Regions from separate parts of the Paenibacillus sp. Marseille-Q7038 genome, predicted to be linked through region 1. Evidence: predicted binding sites of a transcription regulator. Region 1 holds the regulator's gene; each other region holds the start of a gene.

Region 1 (2,273 bases):
CACAGATATAAACTCCCTGTAGAAATATAACCTTCGGCTATATCTGGTTGATTGCCACAAAAGCCAATCCGAAGCCATCCCTTCTCATCGAAAGTACCTTCGCCAGCGATTGTTCTCTGCAATACTGCAGTTAGCGCACAGCGCACACTTGCATAATCCAACTCCTCAGGAAGCGTTTCCATGAGTGCAAGTTGAGATAACATCTGAAAAGCACCAAAACGGTATGCCAGCGAACGACCTACGGGAGGAAACGTTCCTTCTGGTGAAATCATGCGTTCAAGCACTGCGCCATATCTTCTTGCTCTTAGCAGTACCGATTCATAAGCCGAGTCCCAATCAGGGTACATTCCCTGAAATGTGAGATGGATATCAACAAGCATGGGCTGAATGACAAAGCTATTATAGTAGTCCCAGTGAAAATGCGGACCATCTCCGTAGGTTCCATCCCCAAGATACCAATGCTCATGCTGTTTGAGAGCGTAATCGACTCTCATCACATCAAAGTCCTCTTCTCCCATCCTATACAAGGCTGCCTCAACCATCGCAGAGAATAACAGCCAGTTCGAGGGAACGGCTTTTATACGGCGAGTCTTTTTCAAACAATCAATAAGCTGCTTCTTCACTCTCGGTTCAAGCTGTCCGTAAAGTTCCTGAGGAGCTCTCACAATCGCATGAGCTAAAAAAGCGGCATCTACAAGCGGCTGACCGCCTTCTGTAAAATTCATAAAATCTGCTGAGTTCGGATCCGTTCCAGCATCGATAGCTTGTCTGGCCATTGCTGCATACTTATTCCTTAGAATTTCTTCTTCTCCATCCTGCTTATGTTCTATCCATGGAGCTATACCAGCAAGCAATCTGCCAAGTGCCTCAAGATAAGCATAGGTTTCTCTACCCGCTGAGGGAGAATCCACAGGCATGAGTTCCTTTAATTTCCGGTTCGATAAAGCTTCCAATACAGGATCTGCTATTCGAAACATCGATTCAAGCCATAACTTACGACTATGTATCATGGAAGTGAATTCTCCTTTACCGTATAGGTATGCTTACTCTTCGTAAGGCTCTTTGGATAATAACGTTTTTAGTTCTTTCATAAACATATTGATGTCTTTGAACTGTCTATATACAGAAGCGAAGCGTACATATGCAACTTCATCTACCGGATACAGCTGTTCCATGACAAGCTCTCCAATTTCTCTGCTCTCTACTTCAGCAACAGCCGTATTTCGTAAAGAAGACTCTACGGCAGACGCAATATTGTCCAGCTGTTCAACAGATACAGGACGTTTCTCACATGCTCGAATCAATCCTCTGAGCAGCTTTTCTCTGCTAAACTCTTCTCTGCTTCCATCTTTTTTAATAACGATCAGCGGTGTCTCCTCAATCGTTTCAAAGGTGGTAAACCTGCGGTTACATTGTTCACATTCGCGGCGTCTGCGAATGGACTTGTTCTCATTAGCAGGGCGAGAATCCAGTACTTTCGTACCTCCGTACGCGCAATACGGACATTTCACGGACATCACTCCTCTTATTGTATATACTTTCCAACTATTTTTCTTTTAAAAGTGTAATGAAAATCACATATACGAGACATAATACTTTTACCAACTCGCAAGGAGGTGAAAGCAATGGCACAAGGTAACAACGGAAACTCTAACCAACTAGTTGTATCTAACGCTTCTGGTGCTCTTGAGCAAATGAAGTATGAGATCGCTCAAGAACTAGGTATCAGCATCCCACAAGATGGATACCAAGGTAACATGACTTCCTACGAGAACGGTTCTATCGGGGGTTACATTACAAAACGTCTTGTAACTATCGGTGAACAACAACTCGCTGGTCAATTTCAATAATAAGTAATTATAAAGTGCTGAACAGGTTAGCCATTAGGCTGGCCTGTCCAGCACTTATTCGTATTTTTACCGATAAGGTGATAAAAATCAGAACTCCTTATAAATATCTTTATACTGATTATAATAATAAATAACCCGCTGTACATAGTGCCGGGTCTCTCCTACCGGAATTTCATTAATGGTGTCGAGTTTCCCATCCCATAAGCCTTTTTTAATCCAGCTGCCTACATTTCCTTGTCCTGCGTTATAAGCTGCTATCGCCGCGATCGGATTGCCATCAAAATGATCGGATAAGTAATCAAGATACCAGGTACCGATTTCTATATTAGCCTCAGGTTCATGCTTCAGTTCATCCATCGTAACATTTTTTTTCTGCTTTTTCTCCAAAACCCAGTTCGCTGTGTCAGGCATCAGCTGCATTAA
Region 2 (2,273 bases), 1.2 Mb from region 1:
TTCCGTTTACTCATTTCATCAAACCATGTGCGGTATAATACATTTTGCCCACCGGCATCCAGGTGCAAAATAATTTTCACAGGTCCTGCTTCTCTTGCTGCCCGCACCCCTGCTTTCAATAGTGCCGCAAGTGAATCGTACGACTTATCCCACTGCGCCGCTTCTGTTTCTTCAAAACTTTGCTTCTCAGGAACATAGGTAGGTGTTTTACCTTCTGGCCAAAGCATGCCGTTCGTTGTCTCATTCCCGATTTGTACCAGATCCGGCATGACATCACACAGTCTGCATACTTCAAGCACTTCCCTGGTATAGCGATAAACTTCCTCTTCCAACCTCTCACCTGTATAAGACTGCCAAGCCTTTGGCTTGTCTTGTTTCTTAGGATCTGCCCAAAAGTCGCTGTAATGAAAATCTAGCATAAACTGCATTCCGTGTGCTTTTGCTCTTTTTGCCAGTTCAATCGTCGTTTCCAGATCATTTGTGCCGCCCATATATGGCTTGCCTTCTTCATCATATGGGTTCACCCACAAACGCAATCTGACCGTATTCAGCCCTTTTATTTGTAAAATTTCGAATAAGTCTTTTTGTTCCTCACCTAGATAATATGCCCCGTCTAGATCTTCCACTTCTTTCAGCATAGAAATGTCTACACCTTTAACATATAAATCATTCATAAAGATCTTCCCTTCTATTAACAATATACCAAAAATTATAAAGCGTTTTCAGTAGTGAGGATATATAAAAAACGATGGGTGATTCGTATAAGAATATGATGAAAACAGGGTGTTGAAAAATAAAAAGGACGATCTATTAGGGTAGACCCTCTAGAACGTCCTTTTTAGGTATCGATAACTTCAAGCTCCTTATTTAGGATTTATCCACCGAAGAAGAAGTCGATGATATTCGAAGCCTTCGAGGATTTTTTATTATAGAATTCGGAATACCCGCAATTTTTGCAGTAAACTACAATAAATTGATTATTTTGTATATCAAACATTTTTGATAATCCAGTGCCTGTCATCGCTACTTCTTTGGTGTCCGCTTCCATACCTCCACATTTAAAACAGCCTCTTCCACTCATTTAAAATCGCCTCCTATTTACTTAATTAGGAATACGAAATACAGGAAGTTCTGGTTCCAATCTTTGTCTTGGAAATCTGGAATAAAGAGTCATACGTGACTCTCATAAACATTTGACAATTCTATATATTGATATAAAATTATAAATAAAGTCCATATATAGTATAAAATTATTACTTTTTTTAATAACAAGGAGGATCATGATATTGCTAATTGTTTATGATTCCATGACCGGAAATGTAAAAAGATTCATTTCAAAGCTTTCACTTCCGGCAGTTCAAATTCAGAATCAAATGACGATTGATGAACCGTACGTACTCGTCACATATACAACAGGTTTTGGTCAGATACCTGATAAGGTGTCTTCTTTTTTGCAAAAAAACGCTAAATACCTCATCGGCGTTGCTGCCAGCGGTAACCGCAATTGGGGTGAACGTTTTGCTAAAAGTGCAGATTTGATATCCGCATCTTATAACGTTCCTGTTATTAGTAAATTCGAATTATCCGGGACAAAAAGTGATGTTGAATATTTTAAACAAGAGGTGAACCGCATTGCGTCATATTGAATTAAATAACATGTTGCTACAGCGTGACTCTGATGGCTTCTTTCAATTACATAAAGACAAGGAAGCTGTAGAGGAATTCATGAAAGAAGTAAAAAGTAAGAGTCTGCAATTTGAAAGCATCGATGAGCAGATTAAATATATGATTGAACATGATTATTATGAAGACTTTTATGCTCTCTATACCCTGGATGAAGTTAGAACCATATTTGAAATTACACACGGGTATGGGTACCAGTTCCCTTCCTATATGGCAGCATCCAAGTTCTACACAGACTATGCACTTCGAAGCCGTGACCGAAAAACCTATCTTGAATCGTATGCTGATCGTGTAGCGGCGGTGGCTCTTCATCTGGGACGAGGTAACTTTGATACGGCTTGTTTGTTGTCTCGTTCGATGATGGAGCAACGCCTTCAACCTGCAACGCCCACATTTTTAAATGCAGGGAAAAGTCGGCGTGGTGAACTCGTTTCTTGCTTCCTGCTTGAAATGGATGATGCACTAAACTCGATTAACTATGTACTGAACACTTGTATGCAGTTGTCCAAAATTGGCGGCGGTGTTGCGGTTAACCTATCCAAACTTCGTGCTCGTGGCGAAGCTATTAAGGGTGTTGAAGGTGCTGCAAA
Region 3 (2,273 bases), 1.4 Mb from region 1:
GACCAAACCGATCAGCGATCGTACGCGTGCGGCAACCCATGGTAGCAATAATGGTATCTGGGTCATTTTCACGATAAAATGGCAAATTAAATGTAGCATCTACATTGACGAAATTCGGATACAATCTCCGGCTCGAGCATTCGAGTGCTTTTACAAAAATGTCATAGTTAGGTTCGCCTGGTGCTTGGTTAATCCCTTGTTTACATTGAAAGATATGTTGAGGGAACACAGGTGTTTCTCCATGTCCAAGTCCAGCGATGGTAGCATCAAGAAGCGCATTTGACACCAGTCTTCCTTCAGCAGACGTGCATAATCCATAGTTTAGGGATGTAAATGGAATTTGTCCGCCTGCCCGGCTGCTCATTGTATTTAAGTTATGGATAAGGGATTCAGCCGCTTGTTGTGTCTCTTGAATAGTTTCATCCATGGCAAAAGCGTAGGCTTTAGGACAAGTTGTTTGTGCGAACTCGCTATTCATATGGATATGTTCCTGATCTAATTCCGCTGTTTCCTCAAACAATTGTTTTCCTTTTCGGAAGTGCTTTCTAAAGGAGCGTGCTACATAAGGAGCTAGGTCCCAATCGATTTTGTTGGCAGAAACACCGCCAAATTGACTGTTTTGCTGGGACTGAAAAATAATAGCGACAAGTGACATCGCTGACATGATCGACTGAGGGGTTCGTACTGAACCATTTCCAGTATTAAATCCGCGTTCTAGAAGCCGATCAAAAGGAATAAAGATGCAGTTTGTTGTACCAAGCGCATATTGATCAAGATCGTGAACATAAAGTTCCCCCTCAGTTATCGCTTGAGCAACCTGTTTGGGAAGGACATGCTTCATGACATGTTTTTTTGCCGTTTCAGATCCGATTTTACTCATCTTTCCGCTGAAAGAGTCTCCATTCAAATTTGCATTTTCTCTAAGCAGGTCAGTGTCCTTACTGCCTAAAATTTGGTCCATAATATCTGTGAGTTCATCAGTTTGTTTAGGGTTAGGTAGGAATGCTTCTAATTTTGCCATAGTGAATGATCTCCTTCTAATTCCGTTTTCTGTTATGTGTTGTTTGTTTTGGTTGATTTATATGTTCTTGTCATACGATACACACTATATATTGATCTATTTGAGTATCATACCTACAAGATATACTCGAAGTGTATGATATAAATCACACTTTGCCATGCTTGAAACCTGATACAGGGACTTAAAAAAAGGCACAAACCCTTGTCTATAATGGGAGGAAGAGCTATACAATATGAAGTAAAAAAACATGAAAAATGATAGCAGAATGATTTATAAATAAAATGAATAAAAAACAGATATAGAAAAGAAATACGGATGCAGAAGAAACTGGGATGTGGTATGTTGTAAAAGTGCGATAAATCATATTAAGTAACGATACTTACTCCTTACATTGTCCGGATATCTAACCTTCAGAAAAGAAGCTAGAAGGAAGGTAACGGATTTACATATATAGATAGAATTGGATGGAGGAGAAAAATTGAATACAAATTCACTGAATCATTCGGCAGATAACAACGGTAGTGGGAGTACCGACATACCAAAAACGGGTTTACTTCTTGCTGTTTTATTGTCGGGTGCCTTTGTAGCTATTCTTAACGAAACGCTGCTGAATGTAGCTTTATTTCAGATCATGGGTGACCTAAATATTGAACCTCATCTCGCACAATGGCTTTCGACCAGCTACATGCTTGTCATCGGTATACTGATCCCCGTGTCTGCGTATTTAGTTCAGCGGTTTACAACAAGACAACTTTATCTGTCTGCAATGGCCCTATTTCTGATCGGGACAGTCCTTGCAGCAATCAGTTCGAGCTTCGGTATTCTTCTCTTAGGAAGAGTGATTCAAGCCGTAGGTACGGCAGTACTAATTCCACTGATGATGAATATCATCTTGGCTGTCATTCCTATGGAGCGTAGAGGAGCTGCAATGGGTCTGATTGGACTTGTGCTTATGTTTGCACCCGCAATTGGACCAACATTATCAGGTTTTATCCTGCAACATTTATCATGGCGCTGGCTGTTTATTTTGGTAGCTCCGATCGTGGCCTTAACGCTGGTCTTCGGATTTATGAAGTTACGAAATGTTACAAGTACGAGTAGACCGAAACTGGATGTGTTTTCCGTTATTCTCTCTACTCTTGGTTTTGGAGGGATTGTATTCGGATTTGGAAGTATGGGGGAAGGCGGCAACTCAGCGATTCAGAGCTATGTAATTTATATTATCGCTATTGGTGCTATATCCCTTGCTCTC

Evidence for each region. The regulator NrdR, encoded in region 1, represses ribonucleotide reductase genes. The targets are predictions, from matches to a motif close to AACACNATATATNGTGTT.
Region 2: nrdI (class Ib ribonucleoside-diphosphate reductase assembly flavoprotein NrdI) is a predicted target of NrdR. The motif match lies at 1,230-1,247, and genes of this name have one in related genera.
Region 3: ACWPWY_RS09965 (anaerobic ribonucleoside triphosphate reductase) is a predicted target of NrdR. The motif match lies at 1,102-1,119, and genes of this name have one in related genera.

What each region holds. Positions count from the first base shown of each region.
Region 1 is NZ_CBCOOM010000001.1:661,628-663,900, reverse strand. Features, by position in the region: gene ACWPWY_RS03275 (DUF2264 domain-containing protein) at 1-1,010, opposite strand, end outside; gene nrdR (transcriptional regulator NrdR) at 1,044-1,511, opposite strand; gene ACWPWY_RS03265 (small, acid-soluble spore protein, alpha/beta type) at 1,626-1,850, shown strand; gene ACWPWY_RS03260 (lytic transglycosylase domain-containing protein) at 1,938-2,273, opposite strand, start outside.
Region 2 is NZ_CBCOOM010000001.1:1,835,901-1,838,173, forward strand. Features, by position in the region: gene ACWPWY_RS08745 (glycoside hydrolase family 53 protein) at 1-674, opposite strand, end outside; gene ACWPWY_RS08750 (zinc ribbon domain-containing protein) at 875-1,081, opposite strand; gene nrdI (class Ib ribonucleoside-diphosphate reductase assembly flavoprotein NrdI) at 1,287-1,646, shown strand; gene nrdE (class 1b ribonucleoside-diphosphate reductase subunit alpha) at 1,633-2,273, shown strand, end outside.
Region 3 is NZ_CBCOOM010000001.1:2,108,659-2,110,931, reverse strand. Features, by position in the region: gene ACWPWY_RS09965 (anaerobic ribonucleoside triphosphate reductase) at 1-1,021, opposite strand, end outside; gene ACWPWY_RS09960 (MDR family MFS transporter) at 1,500-2,273, shown strand, end outside.